One region of the Serinicoccus sp. JS2-9 genome, then DNA from elsewhere that is predicted to be linked to it. Evidence: predicted binding sites of a transcription regulator. Region 1 holds the regulator's gene; the other holds the start of a gene.

Region 1 (6,346 bases):
GCGGCACCCGTCGGCGCCGCCCTGGACGAGCTCCTGCAGGGTGGCCACGTGGGTCGCCTGGGTCAGGGTGGTGCCGTGCTCGGTCAGCGCGACCGGGCTCTCCGCGGACCGACCGGCGTCGGCCAGCTGGCGCAGCGCCTTGTGCAGCTGGTCCCCGGTGCCGAGGACGACCGCGGTGATCTCGTCGGCGACCGACAGGCTCCAGTCCACCCCGGAGTCGCCGGCGCCGATGACGTGCACCTCGCCACCCCGGCCGTCGCCGGTCAGCGGCATCCCGGCATAGGCCGGCACCGACCATGCGGTGCTGACGCCGGGCACGATCTCGAAGGGCACCCCCGCGTCGCGGCAGGCGGCGGCCTCGCCGGCCAGGCTGCCGAAGGCGGTCGCGTCGCCGTCCATGAGCCGGACGACCAGGTGCGTCGCGTCGTCGAATCCGCCAGCCGTCTTGACCAGCAGCTTGGCGCGCGCGTGAGCGGTGAGCGCCGGGCCGTCCTCGCCCCGGGTCGTCGGCACCAGTTCGACGTCGGGCCGGGTCCAGGCCTCCAGCTGCTCGGGCCGGTGGTGGGTGTCCAGCAGCACGACGTCGGCGGCCGCGAGGTAGTCCCTGGCCCGGACGGTCAGGAGCCCGGGGTCGCCGGGCCCGGCGCCGACGAAGGCGACCCGTGCGCTGGTGGCCGTCACAGGCGGGTGGGCGAGGTGGAGGGGGGCGGCGTCGGTGCTCACAGGTCAGACTCCGATGTGTGTGACCCCGCGCCCCGCACCGCGGCCATGGCCGGATCGGACGTGAGGTCGGGACGGTTCAACAACTGCTCGGCCACGGTCCGGCCGAGGTCGACCGGCGCGTCGTGCGCTCCGGTCGCCACGCTGCGTCGCGGCCCGTGCTGCAGGGCCGCGAAGGCGTGGAGGACGAGGGAGGTCGTGCCTCCCGGTATGCCGTCACCGGCCACCGCGAGCGCACCCACGGGGGCGGTGCAGCCGGCCTCGAGGGCGGCCAGGGCGGCCCGCTCCGCGGTCACCGCGGCGCGCGTCGGCGCGTGCTCGAGCAGGTCGGCCAGCAGGCCGGCGAGCTCGGGCTTGTCCGCGCGGCACTCCACCGCGAGGGCGCCCTGCCCGGCGGCGGGGAGCATGGTCTCGACGTCGATCTCCTCGGTCGCGTCGTCGAGCCGGCCCAGGCGGGCCAGCCCGGCGCGGGCGAGGACGACGGCGTCGAGGGTGCCGTCGCGGACCATCCGGATGCGCGAGTCGACGTTGCCCCGGATGTCCCGGACCTGCAGGTCCGGGCGCACGAGGGCGAGCTGGGCCGCGCGTCGGGGAGACCCGGTGCCGACCACGGCCCCGGCAGGCAGCTGGCGCAGCCGGAGCCCGTCGCGCGCCACGAGGACGTCACGCGGGTCCTCCCGGCGGGGCACGGCCGCGACGAACAGCCCGGGCGCAGCGGCGGTGGGCAGGTCCTTGAGCGAGTGCACGGCCAGGTCGATGCGGCGCTCGTGCAGGGCGTCTCGCAGGGCCGAGGCGAAGACCCCGGTCCCCCCGATCTCGGTGAGGCTGCGCCGGGAGGTGTCGCCCTCGGTCGTGACCGGGACCAGCTCGACCCGGTGTCCGGCGGCGCGCAGCTGCTCGGCCACCCAGCGCGACTGGCTGGTGGCCAGGGCGCTCGACCGCGTGCCGAGCCGGAGCGTCCGCGCCGACACTCCGTCGACGACGGTGGCAGGACCCGCAGGAGCAGGGACCGGGGCAGCGCCCGGCGGAGACTGGGGCGTCGTCATACCGGCTCCCCCTCGGCGGGGTCTGCGGGGCCGGCCTCGGCGCGTGCTGCGGTCGCGTCGCCGCTCCGGGCCCCGGCGACCCGCTCGACCACGCCCAGCGGAGGGGTGGACAAGGCCGCCACCTCACGGCTGTCGAGGTCGAAGAGCTCGCGCAGGGCGTGCGCGTAGTCGGCCGGCTCGTCGACGCCGGACTGCAGCTGCTTCACCCGGGTCGTCGGGGTGTGCAGCAGCTTGTCGACGACCCGCCGGACGGTCTGCCGCACCTCGGCGCGCTCGTCGTCGGGCAGGTGGGGCAGGCGCTGGTCCAGGCGCGCCATCTCGGCGTCCACGACCCGCGCGGCGCTCGTGCGCAGCGCGGCCAACGTCGGACCCAGCCGGGCGGCGTGCCGCTCGGTGAGGTGACCGGCCACCTCGGCGGCGACGAGACCGCGGACGGCGGTCACGGCCACCGGCTCCCCCTCGAGCCCCGACCGGGACGCGACGGTCTCCTGCTGCAGCTGCGCGAGGCCCCAGAGGTGGACGCCGCGCAGCCGCCCTGCGGCCGGGTCGATGTCCCGCGGGAGGGCCAGGTCGAGGAGCACGGCCGGGGAGCCGGTGCGGCCAGCGGCGCTGCGGGCGCCCGCGAGGGCGTCGACGTCGAGGACGTGACCGACGGCGCCGGTGCACGTGAGCACCAGGTCGGCAGCGCCCACGACCGGCGCCAGGTCGGCCCAGGGCGCGGTGCGGACCCGGTGCTGGGCGGCGAGCCGCTCGGCGCGCGCGTCGGTGCGGTTGACCACGGTGAGGTCACCGACGCCCTCGCGCACGAGGGTGGCGACGGCCAGGCCGGACATCGCGCCGGCGCCGACGACGACGGTGCGGGCGGCATCGAGGTCGCCGAGCACGGTGCGGGCGCGGTCGAGACCGAGGGAGACCAGCGAGCGGGACACCTCGTCGATCGTGGTCTCGGCGTGGGCCCGCTTGCCGACGCGGAGCGCCTGCTGGACCAGGGGGTTGAGCGAGGGACCGAGGTGCCCCTCCTGTTGCGCGCGGGCGAGGGCCTCGCGCAGCTGGCCGAGGACCTGGCTCTCGCCCACGGCCATGGAGTCCAGCCCGCAGGCCAGCTCGAAGAGGTGGGACACCGCGCGGTCGTCGTAGTGGACGAAGAGGTGCTCGGTCAGCGTGTCCCGTCCGAGACCGGTGAGGTCGCCGAGCGCGGCACCCACCTCCTCGAGGGCGCCGTGGAAGGTCGCGGCCTCCACCACGACCTCCAGGCGGTTGCAGGTGGAGATGACCAGCACCTCCTCGACGTGCTCGCCACCGTGCAGCAGCGACCCCAGCACGCGCGCCGCGGCGCCATCCAGCACGACCCGCTCGAGCAGGTCGATGGAGGCGGACCGGTGCGACAGACCGACGACGAGGACGCTCACGAGGCTCCCTCCACCGGGCTGGCGGGCGGCGCGAGCGAGCGCTGCCGCTGGTGGAAGGTGAGGATCTGCAGCTCGGTGGCGAGGTCTACCCGTCGGACGTCGACGTCGTCAGGCACCTGGAGCACGCCGGAGGAGAAGGTGAGGATCGAGTGGACGCCCAGGTCGACGAGCACGTCGGCGACCTCCTGGGCCGCCTCGGGCGGGGTGGTGATCACGCCGACCGACACCGGCACGTCCGTCTCCACCCGGGCCAGCCCCTGGACGGTATGCCCCTCGACGACGGTGCCGACCACGTCCGGGTCGTTATCGGCCAGGGCGACGACGCGGAAGCCGCGGGTCGCGAGACCCTCGTAGGCCGCGAGGGCACGGCCGAGGTTACCCATGCCCACGATGACGACGGGCCAGTCCTGGGAGAGCCCGAGCTCGGCCGAGACCTGCTCGGCGAGCCGCGTCACGTCGTAGCCGACCCCGCGGACGCCGTAGGACCCGAGGTGGGACAGGTCCTTGCGGACCTGCGCGGAACGGACCCCGGTGAGGGTCGCGAGCTCTTCGCTGGAGATCGAGCCACGGCCCTGCTCGGCGACGGTGGTGAGGGCCTGGAGATAGCCAGGGAGCCGACCGACGGTGGCCTCCGGCACCCCGCGCCGGGTCGACTCGGCCATCACGGCGACACCGGCTCCTCTCTGCGGATGGCGACGACCAGGGGGGCTTATATCAGACCCGTTCACACCGGTCGGCGCGGACCCCTCAACTCTAGGCTGGCAACCCTCGATCCACCAAAACGGCTGAGCACGGGGCGCTACGGGCTCCGGTGGGCTGCCAGGGCGTCGCGCACCTGGGCCGCGGTCGCCCGCCACCGGGCGACGGGTCGACCGTCCACCAGCAGCACCGGGACCTCGGTGGTCCAGCGGTCGTGCTCGTCGGCCGACATCCGGCCCTCGTCGCGCTCGACGTCGATGTCGCGCACCGTGACGGCCAAGCCCTCGGCGTCGCCGACGCCCCGGACCGTCTCGAGCATCTCCTCGCACAGGTGGCAGCCGGCGCGGGTCAGCACGGTGAGCTCACGCCGGGAGGCCTCGCGCGGTCGCAGGCGTGCGACCAGCCGGCGCCACGGCATACCTCATCCCTCTCGTCATCCCCCTCGACGGGGGCGGTCGGACGACGACGGCGCCCCTCCCGAGGGGAGTGGGCGCCGTCGGTCAGCGTGCGCGCAGCCGCGCGCGGCTCACTTCTTGTTGCGACGCTGGTGACGCGTCTTGCGCAGCAGCTTGCGGTGCTTCTTCTTCGCCATCCGCTTGCGGCGCTTCTTGATCACAGAGCCCATCGGGGATCCTTCGTCTCGTCGGTCATGGTGGTGCAGCCGCTGCCGGGGCGGACACCCTCGGGGCTGCACGACGGATCGGGTCAGCCTAGCGCGGCAGCCAGGCACGGCCCAAAACCGGGCGCCGCGACGACGCGCGACGAAACTCCGCAAGGCGTCAAGGACACGGGATCAGGGACGGGACAGGGTGGGTGTCAGGGACCCAGGCACGGGTGGCTACCGCTCAGGCGGTGCCGTGGTAGGAGTCCTCGAGGTAGGCGTGCACGGCCTTCTCGGGCACCCGGAAGGACCGGCCGACCCGCACGGCGGGCAACTCCCCGGAGTGCACCAGGCGATACACGGTCATCTTCGACACGCGCATGACGGCGGCCACCTCGGCCACGGTCATGAACGTCATCTCCGCGAGCTGTCGCTCATCTGCCATAGGACGTTTCCCGTCTCTCGATATGTGCAGACCGCGCTCGGCTTCCCCTCCGGCCGCTGTCTGCGTCGTTGTGTGTCGGGCCAACACTAGGGGCAGGAGTGGCAGTTGCGAAAGTCGAAGCGCGAAAAAGTCCAGCGCGACACGCGAGGTGTGACGAACGGAATGTCCTGGGACTCAGCGGGATACGCGGGGCGGGGTGCTCAGTCGAAGTAGGGATCCAGTCCCCATCCGGGGAAGACCGCCCGCCGGGTGGCCATGATCGCGCTGTCGACCGGATCCTCGGGGTCGTGCCCGTCCTCCCACCGTCCGTAGCGGATCTCCCGCCCTTCCCGGTCGCCCATGTGCGACGGGGCACGCTCCCCGTAGGTGTCGCCCACGTGCTCCCGCCACGCGTCGGGGGTCGGGGTGGCGGGGTCGACCGGGCGCCCGGTCGCGACGCCGACGAGGTGCGACCAGGCCCGGGGCACCACCTCGACGAGCTGGTAGCCGCCGCCGCCCAGAGAGACCCAGCGCCCTGAGGCATGGTCGTCGACCAGCTCGCCGACCCATCCACAGGCCGTCGCGAGGGCATCCATCGACAGCGACAGGTGCGCCAGCGGGTCGGAGTAGTGGCTGTCGCAGCCGTGCTGGCTCACGAGCACCTCCGGGGCGAAGGCTCGGACGACCGCCGGGACGACTGCCTGGTAGGCGCGCAACCAGCCCTCGTCACCGGTCCCTGGAGGCAGGGCGACGTTGACGGCGGAGTCCTGGGCACGCGGGCCGCCGGTGTCGCCGGGGAAGCCGGTGCCGGGGAAGAGCGCGCGGCCGGTCTCGTGCAGGGAGATGGTGAGGACACGCGGATCGTTCCAGAAGCAGCGCTCGACCCCGTCGCCGTGGTGCACGTCCAGGTCGAGGTAGACCACCCGCTCGGCGCCCTGGTCGAGCATCCGCTGGATGCCGACCGCGATGTCGTTGTAGACGCAGAAGCCCGAGGCCGCCTCCGGCATCGCGTGGTGCAGGCCCCCCGCGATGTTGACCGCGCGCGGCACGGCCCCGGACCACACCGCGTCGCACGCCTCGATCGTCGCGCCGACCGCCAGCCGGGAGGCGTCGTGCATACCCGCGAAGGCTGGGGTGTCCTCGGTGCCGACGCCCTGCCGCCCGCGGGCCGCGCGGGGGTCCGCCGACGCCGCCTTGACCTCCTCCAGGAGGTCGCGCGTGTGGACGGAGAGCAGTTCCTCGTCGGTCGCGTAGCGGGCCGGCCGCACCTCGACGTCGTCGTGGTCGAGCAGCCCGAGCGCGACGGAGAGCCGGTGCGTCAGGTCCAGCCGGCTGGGATGCATCGGGTGCCCCGGTCCGAAGTCGTATCCCGCATAGCGCTCGTCCCACATCACCCAAGAGCGAGTCATGGGCACACGCTAGACCAGTGACGCGGAAAACCCCCGGT
Region 2 (6,346 bases), 1.3 Mb from region 1:
CGTCGTCCCGCACCACGGTCGTCACCCAGGCGAGGCCGTCCCGGCGGCCGATGACCACCCGGGGCACGGTGAGCACGCTGGCGTCCGCCGACCCCGGCGAGAACGCGAACGACCCGAAGGCGACCAGGCCCGTGCCGGGTAGGCGCACCTCGTCCTCGACCTCAGCCACCGCGTGGAGGGAGGTCCACCACTGCTCGGCCGTGGCGAAACGCTCCGGCCCCGTGCACTCCAGGTGGGCGACCCGGCCCCAGCCGACCAGGCCGTCGCCCTCACGCAGCCAGGCCACCGCCTCGCGCGGGTCGACCTCGTCCGGCACGCGGGTCAGCAGGTCGCCGGGGGCGTCGACCGCGACGGTCCGGGCGCGCAGTCGGGGGAGCACAGGGGGTGGAGCCACAGCCGTCCACTGTAGGGCGTGGTGCGAGGATGGCTGGCATGAACCCGACGCGCGCCCAGCTCGACAAGCAGCCACGCGAGGTCGCCGAGATGTTCGACGGCGTGGCTCGCCGCTACGACCTGACCAACACCGTGCTGTCCGGGGGGATGGACCACCTCTGGCGTCGCGCCGTGGTCGCGTCGGTCGACGCGCGCCCGGGGGAGCGCGTCCTCGACATCGCCGCGGGCACGGGCACCTCGAGCGAGCCGTATGCCGATCGCGGCATCGACGTCGTGCCCGCGGACTTCTCCACGGGGATGCTGGGGGAGGGCCGTCGGCGTCGCCCGGACCTTCCCTTCACCGCGGCAGACGCGATGGCGCTCCCCTTCGCCGACGGGTCCTTCGACGTCGTCACGATGAGCTTCGGGTTGCGCAACGTGAGTGACGTGGACGCCGCCCTGCGGGAGTTCCTCCGGGTGGTCCGACCCGGTGGTCGTCTCGTCGTGTGCGAGTTCAGCCAGCCGGTGGTGCCGGTCTTCTCTACGTTCTACCGCAACTACCTCATGCGGGCGCTGCCGCAGATCGCCCGCCGGGTCAGCTCCAACCCCGAGTCCTACGTCTACCTCGCCGAGTCCATCCGCGCCTGGCCGGCGCAGCGGGAGCTGGCCGAGCAGGTGCGGGCCGCCGGGTGGACCCAGGTGCGGTGGCGCAACCTCACCGGCGGCGTCGTGGCGCTGCACCACGCGGTCGCCCCCTCCACGCCGGGCCCGATCGCCTGATCCTGGCGTCGCGCCCCTGAGGGGCGCTGGTCACGCCTGCACGCGTGCGGATGCCCTCGCCCCGGTGTAGAAGTAGGGGATGGACGTCGAGCTGGCGGAGATCCGCGACTTCCTCGCGGCGCACCCGCCCTTCGCGGACCTGCCGCCGGAGGTGCTGGACCGACTGCCCTCGCGGTGCACGGTCCGCTACGTCCGGCGCGGCTCCACCGTGCTGCGCGCGGGACACCGCGACGACCGCCTCTACGTCGTGCGGGCGGGGGCCGTCGACATCACCGACGACGGCCAGCTCGTGGACCGCGTGGGCGCCGGCAGCGGCTTCGGCCTGTCCGGCGTCGTCGAGCATGCGCCCAGCCGGTATGACGCCACTGCCCGGGAGGACACGCTGCTGCTGACGCTGCCGCGGGAGGAGTTCGACGCGCTGGCCGCGGCGCACCCGGTGGTGGGGGTCCACTTCGCCGCGGCGCACCACGGGCGGATCCGCGCCGCCCTCCGGCAGCTGCAGACCCCGACCCGCGGCTCGGCCGTCCTCAAGACCGCGGTGCGCGACCTCCTGCGGGGCGAGCCCGTGACCGCCGACCCGGAGACGCCGGTGGCCGAGGCGGCGCGGATCATGACGGAGGCCGGCGTCTCCTCGCTGCTCGTCATGGCTGAGGGCGGGCTCGCCGGCATCGTCACCGATCGCGACCTGCGCCGCCGGGTGCTGGCCGCCGGGGTGGACCCGGGCCACCCGGTCCACACGGTCATGACGACGCGGCCGGTCACCGTCGGTGCCGAGGCGCTGGCCCTGGAGGCGATGCTGGAGATGACCGGCCGCAACATCCACCACCTTCCCGTGGTGGACGCGTCCGGGGCGGTCCTCGGGCTGGTGACGACCACCGACCTCGTCCGGCTGGAGCGCTCCAACCCCGTCTACCTCGTCGCCGACGTTCAACGGCAGGAGGACGTCGACGGGCTGGCCGCCCAGGCCCGCCGCATACCCCAGGTCGTCGAGCAGCTCGTGGCCGAGGATGCGACCGCCGCGGACATCGGCCGGGTCGTCACCGCCCTCACGGACGCCCTCACCGCCCGGCTCATCGCCCTCGCCGAGGCCGAGCTCGGCCCCCCGCCCGCGCCCTACGCCTGGGCCGCGCTGGGGTCGGCCGCGCGGGAGGAGCAGGGCCTCGGCGGCGACCAGGACCACGCCCTGGTCCTCGCCGACGACGCCGACCCCGACGATCCGTGGTGGGCGGCACTGGCCGGGTTCGTCACCGACGGGCTCGAGGTATGCGGCTTCCCCCGGTGCGACGGCGACGTCATGGCGAGCAACCCGCGCTGGCGGATGCGCGCGTCCGACTGGCGCGCGCAGTTCGGGCGGTGGACCCGTGAGCCGCAGCCGGAGGCGGTCCTGTGGGCGGCGATCTTCTACGACATGAGGGCCGTGCACGGCGACGGCGACCTCGTCCGGACGCTGCGGGAGGAGGTGGTCCCCCTGGGCGGGCGCTCCGACCTGCTGCTGGCCTACCTCACCGCGCAGTCGGCCCGGATGCGCCCGCCCATCGGGTTCTTCCGCGGGTTCGTCCTGGAGGACCAGGGGGAGCACCGGGACACGCTCGACCTCAAGCGAGGCATCGCGGCGATCGTGCAGCTGGCGCGGGTGCAGGCGCTGCGCGCGGGGTCGACCGCCCTGTCGACCGGGGCTCGGCTCGCGGCGGCCGCCGAGCGGGGCGTGCTGCCGGCGGAGAGCGCCACCGACCTCGCCGACGCGCTGGAGCTGCTGTCCTACCTGCGCCTCCGGCACCAGGCCGCCCAGGTGCGCGATGGCGAGCGGCCCGACAACCATCTCGACCCGCGCGGCCTCGGCAGCCTCGAACGCCGCCACCTGCGCGACGCCTTCCAGATCGTGCGCACCGCCCAGCAGGGGCTGGCCGCCCGCCTCCCGCAGGTGCGCTGATGGGGCTGGGCGACCTCCTGCGCCGGGGCGCACGCCGGGCCGGGCCGGACGGGCCGCCGCCGCCCGGGCCGCTCGCCGACCTCGCTGCGGCGCCCGTGGCACCGGACGACACGCCCCTGGCGGAGGTGGAGCTGCTGGCGCTCGACCTGGAGACCACCGGCCTCGACCCGCGGCGGCACGAGGTGCTCGCCGTGGGGTGGGTACCGGTGCGGGGCGACGAGATCGACCTGTCCGGGGCGGGGCAGCACCTGGTCCGGCCCCGCGGCGAGGTGGGGGAGTCCGCGGTGCTGCACGGCCTGACCGACGACGCGCTCCGTGCCGCCCCGCCGCTGGCCGAGGTGCTGCCGCATGTGCTGGAGGCGCTCGCCGGCGCGCACGGCGGCCACCGTCGCGTGCTCCTCGCCCACTTCGCCCGGATCGAGACCGACTTCCTCGACGCGGCCTGCCGCGAGCACTACGGCACGACCGTGACGTGGCCGGTCGTCGACACGCTCGAGATGGCGCGGCGGCTGCTGCGGCTGCGCCCCGAGGAGGTCCCCGCCGGCCGGCTGCGGCTGGCCGCCTGCCGCCGTGCCTATCGACTGCCCCGCTACCGCGCCCACTCCGCCGTCACCGACGCCCTCGCCTGCGCCGAGCTCTTCCTCGCCCAGCAGGGCGACCTCGCGCAGCGCCGCGACCACCCCCTTCTCCTCGGCGACGTCCTGGAACGCCGCCGCCCCTGACCCCCCGCCCCCATCCCCACCGCCCCCCACCCCCACCGGGCGTCGCGAATGATTGCCCCTGCCCCCACCGAGCGTCGCGAATGGTTGCCCTCACCCCCACCGACGTCGCCCGTGGTTTAGCACATCGATGCCTCCCGTAATCCCTCTGAGGCATCCCTGCGCTGGCCCGCCAGGGTGTCCGGCCTAGACTCTGAGGAGTTCGTGAAAGTTGTCACAAGCGAGGCGCGAAGACACGTGAGTGAGCAGGTCGAGACCGCCGACGTCATCGTCGTCGGAGCCGGGCCGGGAGGGTCCGCTACCGCCGCCTACCTCGCCGGACACGGCCTGGACGTCCTGCTCCTGGAGAAGGGCACCTTCCCCCGCGACAAGATCTGCGGAGACGGACTCACGCCCCGGGCGGTGCGCGAGCTGATCCAGCTCGGCGTGTCGATCGACGAGGCCGACGGCTGGCACCGCACCCGCGGGCTGCGCATCCTCGGCGGCGGCATGCGGCTGGAGCTGGACTGGCCGGGCAACGAGACCTACCCGCCCTACGGCCTGGTGCGCACCCGGAACGACCTCGACGAGATCCTCGCGCGGCACGCCCAGGCGCGCGGCGCCCGGCTGCTCGAGCGCACCAACGTGCAGGAGCCGGTCCTCGATGGTCGCGGGCACATCTGCGGCGTCCGCGCCAAGGTCATGGGCGACGACGGCCGCGCGACCGGCCAGGTCCGTGAGTACCGCGCCCAGGTCGTCGTGGCCGCCGACGGCAACTCCAGCCGGCTTTCCCTGGCGATGGACCGGCCCAAGCGCGACGACCGGCCGATGGGGGTCGCCGTCCGCGCCTACTACGAGAGCCCGCGCCACGACGACGCCTATCTCGAGTCCTGGCTTGAGCTGTGGGCGAAGGGCGACGACGGTGAGCGCGACGTGCTCATGCCGGGCTACGGCTGGATCTTCCCCGTCGGCGACGGCACCTCCAACGTCGGGCTGGGCATCCTCGATACCTCTGACGCGTTCGGCACCTTCGATTACCGTGACGTCATGCGCCGGTGGATCGCGACGATGCCGGAGGGGTGGGGCTTCTCCGAGGAGACCCAGCAGGGCCCGATCCGGGGCGCCGCCCTGCCCATGTGCTTCAACCGGCAGCCGCTCTACGACCGGGGACTGCTGCTCGTGGGTGACGCCGGCGGCATGGTCAACCCGTTCAACGGCGAGGGCATCGCCGAGTCCATGGAGGCCGGCCGGCACGCCGCCGAGGTCATCGCCGCGGCGTTGGCCCGCGCGACGCCGGGGGAGCGGGAGGCCGTCCTGCGCTCCTACACGACGGCGATGAAGGACGCCCTGGGCGGCTACTACACGCTGGGTCGGCATTTCGCCACGCTCATCGGCAAGCCTGAGGTCATGCGGCTGGCGGTGAAGTACGGTCTTCCGCGACGATCGTTGATGCGGCTGTTGCTCAAGATCATGGCCAACCTCCCGCAGGAACGCGGGGGCGGACTGGACGACCGCGTGATCAACGCGCTCAGCAGGATGACCCCTGCGGCATGATCGAGACTGTTCACCCTAGGATTGGGTTGCGCGCGACCCTGGCGAGCCCGACGCCGGGCCCGTCACGAAAGGAGTGCTGGCACTGATGGACTACCACCCGTATCTGCCGGTCGTCTTCTTCCTCTTCTTCGGCCTCCTCTTCGCCTTCGGATCCGTCTTCGGCGGTGGGCTGCTGGGTCGCAACACCTACAACCGGGCCAAGGCCGAGGCCTATGAGTGCGGCATCCAGCCCACGCCCCAGGCGCACGAGGGCGGCCGGGTGCCGGTCAAGTACTACCTCACGGCGATGCTCTTCATCGTCTTCGACGTCGAGGTGCTGTTCCTCTATCCCTTTGCGGTGGCCTTCGACCAGGTGGGGCTCTTCTCCGTCCTGGCGATGCTGCTCTTCCTCGCCGTGGTCTCGGTGCCCTTCGTGTACGAATGGAGCCGGGGCGGCCTGGAGTGGGACTGATCTGGAAAGAGTGTGGTGAGTAGCGATGGGACTTGAGGACAAGATTCCCGGCGGGATCATGCTGACGACGGTCGAAGGTCTGGCCGGTCAGCTGCGGCAGTACTCCGTGTGGCCCGCCACCTTCGGCCTGGCGTGCTGCGCCATCGAAATGATGGCGGTCGGCACCCCGGACTACGACATCGCCCGGTTCGGTATGGAGCGCTTCGCCGCCACTCCGAGGCAGGCTGACCTCATGATCGTCGCCGGTCGGGTGTCGCAGAAGATGGCGCCGGTCGTGCGCCAGGTCTACGACCAGATGCCCAACCCGAAGTGGGTCATCTCGATGGGTGTCTGCGCCAGCTCGGGCGGCATGTTCAACAACTACGCGATCGTGCAGGGCGTTGACCACATCGTCCCCGTCGACGTCTATCTGCCCGGCTGTCCGCCGCGCCCCGAGATGCTGCTCAACGCGGTCCTCGAGCTGCACAAGCAGATCCGCGAGTTCAAGTTCTCCGTCAACCGCGAGGAGGCCGCCCGCGCCGCCGAGGCCGCGGCGATGCAGGAGATGCCCCGGAGCGAGAT

Evidence for each region. The regulator Rex, encoded in region 1, represses fermentation and respiration genes when NADH is low (regulators of the CRP and FNR family bind a similar motif). The targets are predictions, from matches to a motif close to CTTGTGAANNNNTTCACAAG.
Region 2: the regulator Rex is predicted to act here: its motif matches at 4,003-4,022, upstream of AC5PYY_RS00695 (geranylgeranyl reductase family protein).

The regions. Positions count from the first base shown of each region.
Region 1 covers NZ_CM180091.1:1,424,523-1,430,868, reverse strand. Annotated here, with positions in the region: gene AC5PYY_RS07150 (bifunctional uroporphyrinogen-III C-methyltransferase/uroporphyrinogen-III synthase) at 1-723, opposite strand, end outside; gene hemC (hydroxymethylbilane synthase) at 720-1,766, opposite strand; gene AC5PYY_RS07140 (glutamyl-tRNA reductase) at 1,763-3,175, opposite strand; gene AC5PYY_RS07135 (redox-sensing transcriptional repressor Rex) at 3,172-3,837, opposite strand; gene AC5PYY_RS07130 (glutaredoxin family protein) at 3,975-4,292, opposite strand; gene AC5PYY_RS07125 (30S ribosomal protein bS22) at 4,401-4,499, opposite strand; gene AC5PYY_RS07120 (helix-turn-helix domain-containing protein) at 4,720-4,920, opposite strand; gene AC5PYY_RS07115 (acetoin utilization protein AcuC) at 5,121-6,308, opposite strand; gene AC5PYY_RS07110 (GNAT family N-acetyltransferase) at 6,346-6,346, opposite strand, start outside.
Region 2 covers NZ_CM180091.1:128,565-134,910, reverse strand. Annotated here, with positions in the region: gene AC5PYY_RS00715 (isochorismate synthase) at 1-394, opposite strand, end outside; gene AC5PYY_RS00710 (demethylmenaquinone methyltransferase) at 433-1,152, shown strand; gene AC5PYY_RS00705 (DUF294 nucleotidyltransferase-like domain-containing protein) at 1,232-3,082, shown strand; gene AC5PYY_RS00700 (exonuclease domain-containing protein) at 3,082-3,804, shown strand; gene AC5PYY_RS00695 (geranylgeranyl reductase family protein) at 4,039-5,334, shown strand; gene AC5PYY_RS00690 (NADH-quinone oxidoreductase subunit A) at 5,420-5,785, shown strand; gene AC5PYY_RS00685 (NADH-quinone oxidoreductase subunit B) at 5,811-6,346, shown strand, end outside.